DNA from 3 places in the Erwinia wuhanensis genome. Region 1 is predicted to be linked to each of the others. Evidence: predicted binding sites of a transcription regulator. Region 1 holds the regulator's gene; each other region holds the start of a gene.

Evidence for each region. The regulator Fur, encoded in region 1, represses iron uptake genes when iron is present. The targets are predictions, from matches to a motif close to ATAATAATGAGAACNACTATCAA.
Region 2: fepB (Fe2+-enterobactin ABC transporter substrate-binding protein) is a predicted target of Fur. The motif match lies at 2,169-2,191, and genes of this name have one in related genera.
Region 3: fhuE (ferric-rhodotorulic acid/ferric-coprogen receptor FhuE) is a predicted target of Fur. The motif match lies at 1,628-1,650, and genes of this name have one in related genera.

What each region holds. Positions count from the first base shown of each region.
Region 1 is NZ_JAUJUH010000002.1:400,087-405,715, reverse strand. It holds gene QZH36_RS06360 (beta-N-acetylhexosaminidase) at 1-964, shown strand, start outside; gene fur (ferric iron uptake transcriptional regulator) at 1,023-1,466, opposite strand; gene fldA (flavodoxin FldA) at 1,815-2,345, opposite strand; gene ybfE (LexA regulated protein) at 2,487-2,768, opposite strand; gene ybfF (esterase) at 2,914-3,678, opposite strand; gene seqA (replication initiation negative regulator SeqA) at 3,915-4,469, shown strand; gene pgm (phosphoglucomutase (alpha-D-glucose-1,6-bisphosphate-dependent)) at 4,494-5,629, shown strand, end outside.
Region 2 is NZ_JAUJUH010000003.1:73,996-79,624, reverse strand. It holds gene QZH36_RS08150 (TonB-dependent siderophore receptor) at 1-887, opposite strand, end outside; gene fepB (Fe2+-enterobactin ABC transporter substrate-binding protein) at 1,144-2,109, opposite strand; gene cgtA (Obg family GTPase CgtA) at 2,319-3,497, opposite strand; gene rpmA (50S ribosomal protein L27) at 3,779-4,036, opposite strand; gene rplU (50S ribosomal protein L21) at 4,052-4,363, opposite strand; gene ispB (octaprenyl diphosphate synthase) at 4,618-5,589, shown strand.
Region 3 is NZ_JAUJUH010000001.1:395,761-401,389, reverse strand. It holds gene fhuE (ferric-rhodotorulic acid/ferric-coprogen receptor FhuE) at 1-1,507, opposite strand, end outside; gene QZH36_RS01800 (CynX/NimT family MFS transporter) at 1,868-3,055, shown strand; gene QZH36_RS01795 (hypothetical protein) at 3,431-3,886, shown strand; gene ahr (NADPH-dependent aldehyde reductase Ahr) at 3,979-4,995, opposite strand; gene QZH36_RS01785 (methyl-accepting chemotaxis protein) at 5,161-5,629, opposite strand, start outside.

The DNA.
Region 1 (5,629 bases):
CAAGGAAGATAAACCCTGGGCGAAATCGCAGGTTTGTCAGGCGTTGGTGAAATCGGGCAAGGTCGCGGATATGGATCATCTGCCCAGCTACTTTGGCAAAAAGGTCAGCGAGCGGGTAAACGCGCACGGTATTGAAAAGATGCAGGCGTGGCAGGATGGCCTGAAGGATGCGAAGAGCGCTAAAGACTTTGCGACCAGGCGCATCGGCGTTAATTTCTGGGACACGCTTTTCTGGGGCGGCTTTGACACCGTTAACGACTGGGCTAACAAAGGCTACGAAGTCACCGTCTCCAACCCGGACTATCTCTATATGGATTTCCCTTATGAGGTCAATCCGCTGGAAAGAGGCTATTACTGGGGCACCCGCTTCAACGACGAGCGCAAAATGTTCAGCTTCGCGCCGGACAATATGCCGCAGAATGCAGAGACATCGGTGGATCGCGACGGTAACTTCTTTGATGCTAAATCCGATAAGCCCTGGCCGGGCGTGTATGGGATTTCAGCCCAGCTCTGGAGCGAAACCGTACGTACCGACGAGCAGATGGAATGGATGATTTTCCCACGCGCGCTGGCCGTGGCGGAGCGCGGCTGGCATCGTGCTGCCTGGGAGCAGACTTACCAGGCCGGACGTGAGTATAAAGGCGGCCAAACGCGGCATGTCGATCGGGCGGCGTTGAATAAGGACTGGCAGCGTTATGCAAACCTGCTGGGCCAGCGCGAGCTGCCGAAAATGGATAAAGCCGGGATCCACTATCGTCTGCCGCAGCCGGGCGCACGTCTTGTCGCGGGCAAGCTGGCAGCCAATATCGCCCTGCCGGGCGTGGCTATTGACTACTCGCTGGACGGTGGCAACAGCTGGCAGCGCTATCATGACAGCGCCCGTCCGTCGGTTTCCGGCGAGGTGTTGATCCGCGCCGTCAGTAGCGACGGCAAGCGCTTCAGCCGCGTGGAAAGCCTGAAATAGGCGGGGCGCAGGCAAAAAAAAAACCGGCGAGCGATCGCCGGTTTTTTATTGAAATCGATTACTTATCGTGCAGCGTGTCGTCTTCACGGCAGTCGCCGGTGGCGCAGTGGCCGTAAAGATAGAGGCTGTGGTTGCTGAGTTTGATACCGTGCTTCGTCGCAATATCACGCTGGCGGGATTCAATAGACTCGTCGCTGAATTCGATTACTTTGCCGCAGTCCAGGCAGATCAGGTGATCGTGATGCTGCTGCTGGGTCAGTTCAAACACGGACTTGCCGCCTTCGAAGTTATGACGGGTCACGATCCCCGCATCGTCAAACTGGTTCAGAACGCGGTAAACCGTCGCCAGGCCAATCTCTTCGCCCATGTCGATCAGGCGTTTATACAAATCTTCCGCACTGACGTGATGGCACTCTGGTTCCTGAAGCACTTCCAGAATTTTCAGTCGAGGAAGCGTGACTTTCAGGCCGGCCTTCTTTAATGCGGTGTTATTGTCAGTCATGCGGATATTGTCCTGTTACTTTGCTGGTCACTAAGTGGCTGAGAAGCCGTGAGCATCGGTCGACGCAAAAGCTGAGCGTCTCATTATAGAACCGATGCCTTGAAGAAACCACAGCGGAGATGCAAAACCATCAGGGGATGTAAGGATAAGAAGTCGTTACGTCCGGAAAAGCAAGCACCCATTTACGCTGGGTTGTCAGTTCGCTCTGCCTGGTTTTCGGCGCCGCAGAAGCGGAGGCGGAGCAGTGCTATTCTACCGTTTTGACGGTAAAAGTTACAAATATGTATCTATCACTTCTATAGGAAAAACCATTGGCCCGCTGTGGATTCGTACAGCGGGCCAATGCTATCACGCTTCGAGAATATCCTGGAGCTGAAGCTCGTCAGAAATCTGTTTGACCCACTTTTCAACGCGTTCGTTGGTCAGCTCCGGCTGGCGATCTTCATCAATGGCCAGGCCAAGGAAATGGGTATCGTCCGCCAGGCCTTTAGAGGCCTCGAAATCATAGCCTTCTGTCGGCCAGTGGCCGACGATCACCGCGCCGTTAGGCTCGATAATGTCGCGAATGGTGCCCATCGCGTCGCAGAAATATTCCGCGTAATCTTCCTGATCGCCGCAGCCAAACAGCGCGACCAGCTTGCCGTTGAAGTCGATCTCTTCCAGCGTAGGGAAGAAATCATCCCAGTCGCACTGCGCTTCACCGTAGTACCAGGTCGGGATGCCCAGCAGCAAAATATCAAAGGCTTCAAGGTCTTCTTTGCTGCTTTTAGCGATATCATGAACTTCAGCCACCTCTTTACCGAGCTGCTTCTGGATCATTTTTGCAATGTTTTCCGTATTGCCCGTATCGCTGCCAAAGAAAATGCCTACGATTGCCATGAGTTTAATAACCTCTTGAAACTTAATGATATGCGGCGGCTAGCCTGAAAATGTTAAGGGCAATAATAGCAGACAGCAACAGGGGGATAAACGGCTAATCCGCCTGCATTTGTCGCTTTGTGCTTTACCGTAGCGCGTGCTTCAGCGCTCAGGCCTGGCTAACTGCGCCATGACCATCTCTTCTATCAGTTCGCTGCGGCTCATATTACGCTGCTCGGCGAGCTGGTTCAGGGCGTCAACTGCGTCACTGTTCATTTTCAGTTCTACGCGCTTCAGCCCGCGCACTTTATCACGCTTAAGCTGGTTGCGTTTGTTAATGCGCAACTGCTCATCACGTGCCAGTGGATTGGTTTTGGGTCGTCCCGGTCGACGCTCGTCTGCGAACAGATCGATCGTGGTGCGGTCCGTGTTTTCTTTTGCCATAGAATCGTGATACTGAAGGCTGGAGTTCTGATGGATTGAGCCGTTAGCGTTTGCGGCCGGTGCCGTCGACAAATTTTAGCGCGCCATCATACCCCAGCGAAAGTCGCGACGACAATTATTTAGCCTTTTACTGAAACATTTGTTTTCACAGGGCAAAAAAACGGCGGATGGCGCGCAAAACGGCATCAGGTTTCTCGGCATGCGCCCAGTGACCCGCGCCGGTAATCACGTGGGCGCGGGCGGCAGGGAACTGGGCCAGCAGCGCGTCACGATACGCTTCCTGTAGATAAGGCGAATGTTCGCCCCGAATAAACAGCGTGGGATGTGGCCAGGCGGGCAGCGTTTCCCAGCCGATAATCCGATCGTAGTGCTGCCAGAGCGCCGGCACGTTGAAACGCCATTCGCCGTCCTGAAACGATTTAAGCAGAAACTGAATGACGCCTTCTTCCTCTATGGTCTGACGCATCAGCGCGGCGGCTTCGCTCCGGCGGGTAATGCCCGCTTCGCTGACGGCGGCCAGCGCGGCGAAAATCGCGTCGTGATGGCGTTCCCGGTAGGCCACCGGCGCAATATCGATAACCACCAGCTGCCCGACGCGTTCCGGGGCAAGGGAAGCCAGCGTCATGGCGATTTTCCCGCCCATGGAATGGCCTATAATATCAAACCGGTCGGCATCAAGCTCATCCAGCGTTTCCAGCACGTCGCGCGCCATTGCGGCATAGCTTATTTCATCCGACCTCGGCGAAAGGCCATGATTTCGGACGTCCACCTGAATAATGCGGCGATCCGCTTTCAGGTCGCGCGCCAGCACCCCAAGGTTATCCAGGTTGCCGAAAAGGCCGTGAATAAGCACCACGGGCGCGTCAGAAACGGTCGTTTGTTCAGATTGCAGGCGGAAATTCAATTTCATGGCAAACTTCTTACGGAGGAAACGAGGGGTTAGGTTATCATAAAACAGCGATTTTCTGCCGCCGCGACAGACCCGATCTTTTTACGGCATATTCCGACTTTTGTCCGCAATTGGGGCTGGCGCTACAACCCGGCAGGATTTAACTTTATAATCCTCGTGTTAGAGCTGGTCCGTCCGCGCCTGGGTAAAACAGGTCGCTAACCGGCTCTTATCAGCAATAATCGTACTGGATCAAGATGAAAACTATTGAAGTCGACGAAGAGCTCTACCGTTATATCGCCAGCCACACTCAGCATATTGGTGAAAGCGCCTCCGACATTTTACGTCGTATGCTGAAATTTTCTGCTGGTCAGGCAGCGCCGAAGGCACCTGCTGTTACGGCTGCGCCCGCGCCTGTCGCCAGCGTACAGGAAACCGTGGTGAAAGAGACGTCTCGCCCGCAGGATCGCGTTCGCGCCGTGCGCGAGCTGCTGCTGTCGGACGAGTATGCGGAGCAGAAAAAAGCGGTAAACCGTTTTATGCTGATCCTGTCGACTTTATACAATCTGGATCCCAAAGCATTTGCCGCGGCGACCGAGTCACTGCATGGTCGTACGCGCGTCTACTTTGCAGGCAATCAGCAAACCCTGGTACAGAACGGCACCCATACCAAGCCGCAGCATATTCCCGGCACGCCGTATTGGGTGATCACCAACACCAACACAGGCCGTAAACGCAGCATGATTGAACATATCATGTCGTCCATGCAGTTCCCGACGGAACTGGCGGACAAGGTTTGCGGCACACTCTAAACACAGCGTCAGGGAGAAGCGCCAATGGCCAGTCACCCCCGTGCCGGGCAGCCAGCACAGCAGAGCGATTTGATTAACGTTGCACAATTGACCTCGCAGTATTACGTCCTGCAGCCGGAAACAGGCAACGCGGAACACGCGGTGAAATTCGGCACGTCCGGCCATCGCGGTAGCGCAGGCCGACAGAGCTTCAACGAGACGCACATTCTGGCTATCGCGCAGGCGATTGCGGAAGAGCGCAAAAAGAACGGCGTTACCGGCCCTTGCTACGTGGGTAAAGATACGCACGCGCTGTCCGAACCGGCGATTATTTCCGTACTGGAAGTGCTGGCGGCGAACGGCGTGGATGTGATTGTACAGCAGGACAACGGCTACACGCCGACGCCTGCCATCTCTAACGCTATCCTTGAGCATAACAAGGCGGGCGGCGCGCAGGCTGACGGCATCGTTATCACGCCTTCGCACAACCCGCCGGAAGATGGCGGCATCAAATACAATCCGCCAAACGGTGGCCCGGCCGATACTAACGTCACTAAAGTGGTGGAAGATCGCGCTAACCAGCTGATTAAAGACGGCCTGAAAGATGTTAAGCGCATGGCGCTGGACGAAGCCTGGGCAAGCGGCCATCTGCAGGAAAAAGATCTGATCCAGCCTTATATCGAAGGTCTGGCGCAGATCATCGATATTCCGGCTATTCAGAAAGCGGGCCTGAAAATCGGCGTCGATCCGCTTGGCGGCTCCGGCATCGCCTACTGGCAGCGTATCGCGGAATATTACAATCTGGATCTGACTATCGTTAACGATTCGGTCGACCAGACGTTCCGCTTTATGCACCTGGATAAAGACGGCGTGATCCGTATGGACTGCTCATCCGAAAGCGCGATGGCGGGCCTGCTGGCGCTGCGTGATAAGTTCGATCTGGCGTTTGCCAACGACCCGGACTATGACCGCCACGGCATCGTTACGCCTGCGGGCCTGATGAACCCTAACCATTACCTGGCCGTTGCTATTAACTATCTGTTCCAGCACCGTCCGCAGTGGGGCAAAGAGGTTGCCGTCGGCAAAACGCTGGTCTCCAGCGCGATGATCGACCGCGTGGTCAACGACATCGGCCGTAAGCTGGTGGAAGTGCCGGTAGGGTTCAAATGGTTCGTTGACGG
Region 2 (5,629 bases), on a different contig from region 1:
TTACCCTGACGGCTGTAGCCCGCGCTGAACTCCAGGTTCTGATTGGTCGCAAACTCCCAGCGCAGCTTACCGTGTATATCTTTATTCACCACGCCTTCGCGTCCCGCCGGAACGGTATCGGCATAGGTGCCGGTGCGCAGCGACTGATGACCTTCGTTAATAAACTGCGCGTCCGCCTGCGTCTTGCTCAGGTTGCCCCACAGCGAGAAGCTGACATCATCGCCCATCGGGCCGCTCAAAGAGAAGTTAGAGCGTTTGGTGGAGCCTTCGGATTTATGCTCCGGCATATTCAGGTAGGTGTTCCAGCTGCCGTGCCACTCGTTGCCGGTCTGTTTGGTGATGATATTCACCACGCCGCCCGCCGCGCCGTTGCCATAGCGTGCCGCCGCCGGGCCGCGGATCACTTCGATATGGTCAACCATTTCCGGCGGCACCCAGTTGGTATCGCCACGCGTGTCGCGTTCGCCGCGCCAGCCCAGACGTACCGAGTTGCGGCTGGCGACCGGCATTCCGTCGATCAGGATCAGCGTATTTTCTGGCCCCATACCGCGAATGTCGATCTGACGATTATTGCCGCGCTGGCCGCTGGTGGAGTTGCCGGTAAGGTTAACGCCCGGCATGGTACGGATGATTTCAGAAAGATCGCGTGAAGGCGGACGTTTTTTGATTTCCTCGGCGGTGATGGTGGATACGCCCGGCGCCTGCAAGTTCTGCTGCTCCGCCGTGACCATCAGGGTGCCGCCTTCCGCATCGACATGTCCGCCGGAGGCCGCCGCCGCGGGCGCCCCTGCTTCAGCGTTAGTTTGGGTGCTATCGTCCGCCGTTGCGCCTGCCATTGCGCCCAGGCCAAGCAAAATTGCCAGTGAGAGTCTTGATAATGTGTTCAACGTTCTCATTCCCTGTAGATCCGCCTCCGCCAGTCTCTACAGAGGCAAGTAGATAAATAAACAGGCGTTGCTGTCCGCCCACGCCTGGTTTGCGGTACGCACGGGCGTCTCTGACCAGGCGGCCATACATTATTTCAAATGCAAACAATTATCAATTCGATTGTTTGTCGTATTCTTATTAGCGTGATGATTTTGTGAGCAGGCAGGAAAACGCAGCGGAGAGCGGATGCCTTCGCGGACGCGAAGGCATGAAAAACTATTTGCCGGAAAACAGCTGTTCCAGGCGGGTCAGGACATTGTTGGCGCTGTAGTAGTCCAGCCGGAAGCTGTCTTCGCCCAGCGCATAAACCTGCCTGTTTTTTACCGCCGGGGAGTTGGCGACCAGCGGCTCGGCCAGCAGCGCCGCCTGCTCTTTATCACCTGCGGCAAACATCAGCACGGACCGCCCCGTCAGGCCGGTGACCAGATTTTCTCCGCTTATGGGAATAATATCACGACGCTTAAGGCGCTGGCTGGCCTGGCGTACCACGGCCGTCGGCTCAGCCAGGGTAAAGCCCAGCGATCCCAGTAGTTTTCCCTGGGCAGATTCCGGCGTCCAGAGATTGACCAGATGGATATGAGGATTATAAACCAGCGCGGAGACGGGCTGCGGCGGCAGTTGCAGCTTCGCTTTGACCTCTTTCTCCCGCTGCGCGTAGCGTTGAATCGATGCCTCCGCCTCGGTTTCTTTGCCTGTGGCCTGCGCCAGCACGCGCTCTACTTCCTGCCAGCTTTTATCGTCGTAGTTAACGACCAGCGTCGGCGCCAGCGCGGCCAGACGATCGTAAAACGGCAGCGCGGAGTCGTTCCCCGTCGCGCTGACGATAATCAGATCCGGATTTTCTGCGGCAATCGCTTCAAGGTTAGGTTCGCCGCTGTAAAGGCGCTTAACGCCCTTCGCCGCCGCCACGTTCCCCCACTGACGGAAAAATCCCTGGCCGTCGGCGATACGATGGCCTGGCATGGTGGCACCGCTGGCGATAACCGGCGCGTCTATCGCCAGCAGCGAGCCGGTCAGCGTCACGCTGGTAGAGACAATCCGTTCAGGCTGCTTCTTTAGCACCATTTCGCCCTTAACGCTGGTGATATGCCGTGGCCAGCCTTCTTCGGCACGCGCTGCACCGCTCGACAGCAGCGAGAGAGCAAAAATTATCAGGGGAAACATTCGGATGGGAGTACGCATGGATCAACTCATTCAGACGGGGCAAAGCGCGGGGCTTCGCGAAGGATCGGATAGAGCAGATGATAATGATTATCTTTATTAGCGGGAAGAAATAATTACTGCTGCGAAGGTCAACGCTCATGAAGCTGGGTTCCTGCTCAGTGAGACTGCCATCGGTACTCCGTGCGGTTCCCATAACAGAAAGGGCGCCAATTGGCGCCCTTCAGGGATTAACGCTGGTAGATGATTTCGACGCCTTCGTCGTCTTCGTCATCCCAGTCGTCGTCCCAGTCATCGTCTTCTTCTACCGCCGTTTCAGCTTCTTCCAGCTGCTGGCGATGATAGTCGTCCCACATGAACTCCACTTTTTCCGGCTGCTTCTCTTCCACTTCCGCCTCTTTTGGATTGGCGTTCAGGAAGGACATCACGTCCCAGCAAAGCGGCGTTACGCCAACGCGGTTGGCGGCAGAAATCAGATAGTATTTATCCGTCCAGCCCAGCGCATCGGCAATGGATTTCGCACGGGATTCCGCTTCTTCCTGATCCAGCAGGTCGACCTTGTTGAAAACCAGCCAGCGAGGCTTATTAAAAAGCTTCTCGCTGTATTTTTCCAGCTCGCCCAGAATGATGCGGGCGTTTTCTACCGGATCGGTTTCATCAATTGGCGCCAGGTCGATGGTGTGCAGCAGCACGCGGCAGCGCTCAAGGTGCTTAAGGAAACGAATACCCAGACCTGCGCCGTCAGAAGCGCCTTCAATCAGGCCCGGAATGTCGGCGATCACAAAGCTTTGCTCGCTGTCCATACGCACCACGCCCAGGCTAGGTACCAGGGTGGTAAACGGATAGTCGGCTACTTTAGGCTTCGCGGCGGAAACGGCGCGGATAAAGGTGGATTTACCCGCGTTCGGCAGGCCCAGCATTCCGACGTCGGCCAGCAGCATCAGCTCCAGCTGCAGATCGCGCTTCTCGCCCGGCGTTCCCATAGTTTTCTGACGAGGCGTACGGTTAACGGAAGATTTAAAGCGGGTGTTCCCCAGGCCGTGCCAGCCGCCTTTCGCGACCATTTGCAGCTGACCGTGCTTCATCATATCGCCCAGCGTTTCGCCAGTGCCCTGATCGATGATACGGGTGCCGACCGGCACTTTAATAATAATGTCTTTACCGCGTTTACCGGTGCAGTCGCGGCTCTGACCGTTCTGCCCGCGCTCGGCACGGAAAGATTTTTCAAAGCGATAATCGATAAGGGTGTTCAGGTTCTCGTCGGCCTGCATATAGACGTCGCCGCCATCACCACCATCGCCGCCGTCCGGGCCGCCTCTGGGAATATATTTCTCACGACGGAAACTGACGCAGCCATTGCCGCCATCACCCGCAGCAACGAGGATCGTCGCTTCATCAACAAACTTCATGTTACTTCTCCGTAAATCATTTGCCCGCTGCTGGCAGGATGATCCGTCGTGGCTCGCAGGCCTTATGACGGCTGTCCGGGGGCGCAGCCCTCGCGTCATTTCCAGACAGGGGATCCGCCTTAAGACATCATGCAGCTGAATACAAAGTGTACAGCAAAGGGTTTTACTGGCAACCTGATTGGCGCGCCAGATGCAGAATGTAAAAAGCCCCGCAATCATAGCGGGGCTTTTTGATTCGCTGCTGAAAGCGGTATCAGGTACCGCCTTCAGGCACGAAAACCTTACTCAGCAACGATGCTGATGTATTTACGGTTGTTCGGGCCTTTCACTTCAAACAGGACCTTGCCGTTTGCCGTAGCAAACAGGGTGTGGTCACGGCCGCAGCCTACGTTGGTGCCCGCGTGGAATTTGGTGCCACGCTGACGAACGATGATGCTACCTGCCAGAACGCTTTCGCCACCGAAACGCTTAACGCCCAGGCGTTTTGCGTTGGAATCGCGGCCATTTCGAGTGGAACCGCCAGCCTTTTTATGTGCCATTTGTCAGATCTCCTCTTAGGCGCTGATGCCAGTGATCTTCACATCAGTGAACCACTGACGGTGACCCTGCTGCTTACGGTAGTGTTTACGACGACGAAACTTAACAATCTTAATTTTGTCGCCACGACCGTGAGCAATAATTTCTGCTTTGATCACGCCGCCTGAAACTAAAGGTGCGCCGATCGTTACTTCTTCGCCGTTGGCAATCATCAGAACCTGGTCGAATTCAATCGTTTCGCCGGTTGCGATGTCCAGCTTTTCCAGGCGAACGGTCTGACCTTCGCTCACTCGGTGTTGTTTACCACCACTTTGGAAAACCGCGTACATATAAACTCCGCTCTCGCGCTTGCCGTCTTGAGTTCAGGCTGCGCTATAAATATTCACAATAGGGCGCGAATTCTACGCAACTTCGCACGCGATGACAAGTGCCAGGTAGCGGGTATTGCAGAAAAAAAACGCAAAGCACAGCCAAATGTTTCACAGTCGCCATTTTCAAGTACAATCTGTTATACATTACATGCCGCAGGCACGGGTAAAGACGCTTATCATAGCCGCAAAGTGGGCAATAGCTGAAAAGACTGATGAACTTAGAACAGATAAACGAACTCACCGCGCAGGACATGGCGGACGTCAATGCAACCATACTCGAGCAGTTGAATTCTGAGGTTTCCCTCATCAATCAGCTGGGTTACTACATCATCAGCGGTGGAGGCAAACGCATCCGCCCAACGATCGCCGTTTTGGCCGCGCGCGCGCTGAATTACTCCGGTAAACAACATGTTACCGTAGCAGCCCTGATAGAATTCATTCACACTGCCACCCTTCTGCACGATGACGTGGTGGACGAATCGGATATGCGCCGCGGCAAAGCCACCGCCAACGCTGCTTTCGGCAATGCGGCCAGCGTGCTGGTCGGCGATTTTATCTACACGCGCGCTTTTCAGATGATGACCAGCATTGGTTCGCTGCGCGTGCTGGAGCTGATGTCGGAAGCGGTTAACGTGATAGCGGAAGGCGAAGTGCTGCAGCTGATGAACTGTAACGATCCCGATATTACCGAAGAGAGCTATATGCGGGTGATCTACAGTAAAACTGCTCGCCTGTTTGAAGCCGCCGCCCAATCTTCCGCTATCCTGGCCGAGGCCACGCCGGAGCAGGAAAAGGCGTTGCAGGATTATGGCCGCTATATCGGCACCGCTTTCCAGCTTATCGACGATCTTCTTGATTACAGCGCCGACGGTAAAACGCTGGGTAAAAACGTTGGTGACGACCTTAGCGAAGGCAAACCAACCTTACCGCTGCTGCACGCCATGCGTAACGGCACGCCGGAGCAGGCAGCGATGATCCGCAGCGCGATTGAGCAAGGTAACGGTCGCCATCTGCTGGAACCCGTACTGGAAACCATGCAACAGTGCGGCTCGCTGGCCTGGACACGGGAATCGGCAGAACGCGAAGCAGACAAGGCCATCGCCTGTCTGAATGCCCTACCGGAATCGCCGTGGCGCAGCGCGCTGGAAGCGCTGGCGCATATGTCGGTGCAGCGCGAATTTTAATCCCTGAGCGCGGTCAGCCGCGCTTTTTCCCTTCTGTACA
Region 3 (5,629 bases), on a different contig from region 1:
TGATGTCATACACCAGGCCGCCGTACGGCGTGATATTGTTTTTCTCCATATCCTGGGTCAGCGTATTGGTGCTCCAGCGCGTATAGCGCGCGCCGAGGATCAAATGCAGCGGATCGGCCAGGGTAATACGGGTTGCCATATAGGCGGATTTCTGACGCGTCACGTCTTCCTGCGCGAGCGTTCGCTCGCTCCATTCTGTTTCCGGGTATTGGCCGTTATAGCTGTTGAAATCGCCCAGCATCTCTGAGGAAATGTTGTCAAAAGCGCTGTAATAAGTGTTCTTCTGCTTGCTGTAGCTGATGCCCGTCATCAGCTCGTGCTGGCGACCAAACAGCTCATAAGGGCCGCTGGCGAAGGTATCGACCGAGTCGACCTTGCGTTTACCGGTGTTATAACCGGTGCCGCCTACGACCGGATAATCCGCATAGGAAGAGACGCCCGCGCCGGTGTTCTTATCGAAGAAACCGTCGATATAGAGCTGACGGCTGTCAAGGAAGGTTTCGTTATGGGTGCCGTTTAGCGTCAGCATCCAGCCATTGTCAAAACGCTGCTTCAGGTTAACAAAAACCTTTTTGCTTTCTTTATCGTTATAGGCCCACTCTGGCGCCGTGTTATAGCCGCGACGATAGTCGGTGGGCGATCCATCGCTATGCCAGCGAGGCACGCCGCTCCAGGTTGGGCTGTCCGCGTTGGTTTGCTGGTATTCATAGCCAACGGAAAGCGTGGTGTAATCGGTCAGATCGGCATCCACCACGCCGTAGATAAATTTCTTTTCGGCGCCGTAGCGCTCAACGAAGCTGTTGTTGTCCTGATAACCGGCAACTACACGGCCTCGTACGTTGCCGGATTCGCTCAGCGGCGAAGAGAGATCGGCTACGTAACGCTGCTTGTCCCAGCTGCCGTAAGTGGCGGAAAGCTCGCCCGTCGCGGTTTTGCTGTCCGCATGTTTGCGCACCATATTGACCGCGGCGGAAGGGTTGCCCGCGCCGGTCATCAGGCCGGTTGCGCCACGTACGACTTCGATACGCTCGTACAGTGCCGTATCAGACTGGGCGTCGCCCAGATTCCAGCGCCCTTCAAATACGGTCGGGATGCCATCGACCATATAGTTGTCGATCAGGAAGCCACGCGAGTAATAGGTGCGGCGATCCATATCCGCTACGGACTGCATCACGCCCGTTGTATTGTTCAACACATCGCCCAGCGATTGCAGCTGCTGATCTTCCATGCGCTGCTTGCTGATAATACTGACTGACTGGGGAATATCGCGCGCAATCATCGGCATTTTGGTGCCCGAAGAGGTGACGGGAACGCTGTAATCGGTAGCGGAGGTATCGGTGACATTATCTGACGCGGCGCTCACCGTAAGCGTTTGTTCTGCGGTTTCCGCCGCTGCTGCCTGAGGCATCTGTAACGCCACGGCGACCAGCGCGGCGACGATGGAGTAAGAAGTGGCTACGCCGCCGTGCCGGCGGATTTCCCTGTTAATGTGCTGAGCAAAAAACATCACTACCTCGATCTTGTCATTAACGGCCTGAGCCGTTTAGCCACTGTGATTTTTGTTTTATGGAACGCTTTTACCGACGCTGCTACCCCGGCGATCGCCGAATGATACGGCCATCTACAAATGCGAATGAGAACTATAATTTTTTTTATTTCTTATGTAAAAGACTATTAATGAACTTTTCAGGATTTTGTAAGACGTAAGCCATGACGGGTAAACCGGCTACATAAGGGCATTCTGAAAAGGTTTACAACGGCGCTTTTTAGCCGTTAACATAGCGCCCAGACAGCCGGGCCAGCTCGGTTGCGTAAGCGTTAACGTCAACCAACGCATAATCAGCGGGCCGCGCCTGCTCTTTTTGCGATGTCGATAATGTCCCCAATTTTTACCCGTTCCGGTTTTTTCCTTACTGTTTTACTGCTTACCGCAGCCTGTTTGCGCGCCCCCCTGACGTCGATTGGCCCGGTGCTGGAAGATATTCGCCTGACCTTTAGCCTGACGGCTACCGACGCTGGCCTGCTTAATTTTATTCCGCTGATGATGTTTGCCCTGCTCGCGCCACCTGCAGCGTGGTCAGGCAATCGCTTTGGACTGGAGAAAACGCTGTGGCTCGCGGTCTGGCTGATCTTATCCGGTTCCGCTCTGCGCATTGCCGGCAGCAGCGCTGCGCTATGGCTGGGCACGGCGATCCTGAGCGGTGGTATTGCCGCCGCCAACGTGCTGCTGCCGCCGCTGATTAAGCGTGATTTCGCCCGGCATTCCGCCCGCTATATCGGTCTTTATGCCTGTGTCATGTCGATTACCGCCAGCCTGGCTTCCGGTATCGCGGTGCCGCTGGCATCGTTAACGAATGCGGGCTGGTTTTTTTCGCTGGCCGTTTGGCTGATCCCGGCGGCCATCGCGCTGGCGGCCTGGCTACCGCTGCTGAAACGCGCCCGGCAACGACAAACGACGCGCACACCGCTGGCGGTTTCTACGCTGCGCTCGCCGTGGCGTGCCGCATTAGGCTGGCAGGTTTCGCTGTTTATGGGATTGCAGTCGCTGGCCTTTTACACGCTGATTGCGTGGTTTACGCCCTGGGCTGAGGCGCAAGGATTCAGCCAGTTTGCCGCCGGCTGGCTGCTGTTTCTCTATCAGATTGTGGCAATCGTCGCCAATCTTGCCTGTATGCGGGCGCTGAAACGCCTGGCCGATCAGCGCGCTATCGCCCTGCTGGCTTCGCTGGCAATTTTTACCGGGCTGTGCGGCCTTTATCTGTTCCCTGCCCTGGCCGTGTTTTGGTTGATTATTGCCGGACTGGGCGCGGGCGCCTCTTTGGTGATAAGCCTTTCTCTGTTTGGTCTGCGTTCGGGCGATCATCATCAGGCTTCGCGCTTATCAGGCATGGCACAATGCGTAGGTTACGGTCTGGCCGCGCTGGGCCCGCTGGTTTTCGGCGTGCTGCACGAGCATTTTGACAGCTGGTCGGCCCCGCTGCTGTTTATGATTGCGTTAAGCCTGTTACAGGTGGCGATTGCGCCGCTGGCGGGAAGAAATAAGGTGATAGGTTAAGCCATTTGCCGCTTCGTTCCTGATTCGAAGCGGCACTTTACCCGCAAAAAATGCCTTTCTTACTGATAGTCTGTATCTGATTTAGCTGCGTTTTAGCCTGTATGAATGCGTGTTATCTCTGGAGTTTAGGTATGGAATTATTATCAGTACCTTTAGTATGATGTAACTAAAGTGCGATCATGACTCCCGTTAGCCGGTTTTTATCCATCACGATTATCGGAAAACTGAGATCTTGCCTGCTCAGGCGCGTCAGGTCTTTGTCTGCGCCGGTTAAAAAATGCGATAAGGCACATTTTAAGAAGAGACCTGACTGTTTTCAGACGCGGCCAGGCGCTAAAATAGCGCCTTAAAAGCCGTAGAGGATAGTGAGGTATAATGATCTGTCGTTTCACCCTGGCCGTAGCGATGGCCGCCATAACCCTGACCGGCTGCACCAGCCACAAGAAAGATGAACCGGCCACAACATCGATAACGGCATCGGCTAAAGATTTCTTTAAAGGCCCGGCCGTGGTTTCGGCCGAAGATTTCTCCACGGGGCCAACTCAGGTTGACGTTTCCCACGTCACCAGCCGTACCGATGACGGCTCTGCCGTTTATGTCACAGTGGACGGTAAAGATGCCGGCGCGCTGATCCGCGGTCAGAGCCTGCAACTGCATTTGCCCGCAGGCGAGCACCAGGTTGGCGGCTATGTCCCTACCCTGCTCGGCTTTGGGCGTGTCACTATCCCGGCGGTAAAAGTGACCACCACGCCGGAAAAAGTAAAAAAGGTAGCCTACTCCACCGGCCTGAAGACCCCTGCTTTTACTGAAACGGACGCAGGCCAGGGCTAAGTACACATCATGGTTGTATCCGGCCAGGGCAGGCTAAAAAAAACGGCGACCGCAGGGTCGCCGTTCAGCATATCAGCAGCTAAAAGACCGCATCAGAAATCCGCTTTCAGCACCACACGATAGTTCGCCTTACCGGCGCGCACGTGATCCAGCGCTTCATTGATTTTTGACATCGGGAAATACTCCACGCGCGGCGCGATATCGCGGCGTGACGCCAGCTTCAGCAGCGAGCGCAGCTGGCCCGGAGAACCGGTAGACGAGCCGGTCAACGCTTTATCGCCCATAATTAGCTGGAAAGCGGAGACTTCAAACGGTTTCAGCACGGCGCCCACGGTGTGGAATTTGCCCTGCGGCGCCAGCGCGTCGAAGTAAGGTTTCCAGTCCAGATCCACTGCTACAGTGCTGATAATCAGATCGAAACGGCCCGCCTGGCTTTTCAGCGCTTCCGGATCGCGGCTGTTGATGACCTCGTCAGCGCCCATTTCCAGGATGGACTGCTTTTTATCTGGCGTGGAGCTGAACGCCACCACTTCCGCGCCCATCGCGCGCAGGATCTTGATAGCGATATGGCCCAGGCCACCAATGCCGATGACGCCCACGCGGCTGGTCGCCGTGACGTTGCTCATCAGCAGCGGTTTAAAGACGGTGATGCCGCCGCACAGCAGCGGGCCAGCGGTCGCCGCGTCCAGGTTTTCCGGCAGCGGAATAACCCATTGCCAGTCGGCGCGAAGCTTCTCGGCAAAGCCGCCGTTGTTCAGAATGGTAGGGATTGAACCCTGCTCGCAGTTAACCTGCTCGCCATTGATACAGGCGTCGCAGTGCTGACAGCTTTTCGCCGTCCAGCCAATGCCCACGCGCTGGCCAACGGAAAGCCCTTTGGACTTCGCTGCTTCGCCCATGGCGGACACGCGACCAATCACTTCATGGCCGGCAATAGTCGGATAGCGTGAGATGCCCCACTCGTTATCGATCATTGAGAGATCGGAATGGCAGACGCCGCAATATTCCACTTCGACTTCCACTTCCTCGGCGCTCAGCTCCGGCGCATCATACTCATACAGCTCCAGGGCCTTACCGGCTTCCATCGCTGCATAGCTTTTGATTTTCATGCTCTCTTCCTCTGTTTCGTTAACGGACTGAGTTTAGCAAAGCTCGCCGGATGGTCAGGGAGCGAAACGAGTCATTAGCGGCAGGGAGTGTATCAGGATGTAAAAATTGACGATCTGCGCCGCAATATGTCCACTATTGCGGCAGCCCGTTGGAAGATGAAGCCGCTATTTGGTCAGATGCTGCGTCACGTTGCCGATGGCATCCACCACCTGCTCGGAGTTGTTCTGAATATTTACGATAACGTCGCCCGCTTCTTTTACCAGCGCCACGCCGCTGTCGGCCCGCGCCAGGTTTGCGGTAATATTTTTTTGCGCCAGCTGTGCCAGCTGCTGGTTACGATCGACCACGCTCGCGATCTCCTGGCTGGCGCTATTGATATTGGCCGCCAGGCTGCGCACCTCGTTAGCCACGACCGCAAAGCTGCGTCCATGCGTGCCCGCTCTGGCCGCTTCAACGGCGGCGTTTAACGCCAGCAGGTTGGTCTGATTGGCAATAGAACGGATCGTTTCCACTATCTCGCCAATTTGCGCGGACTGGGAGCTAAGGCCGTTGATGTCTCCTGAGACTTTATGCATCTCGCTGGCGACTTCGTTCATGCGCGCCACGCTGTTTTCAATCACGCTGACGCCGAGC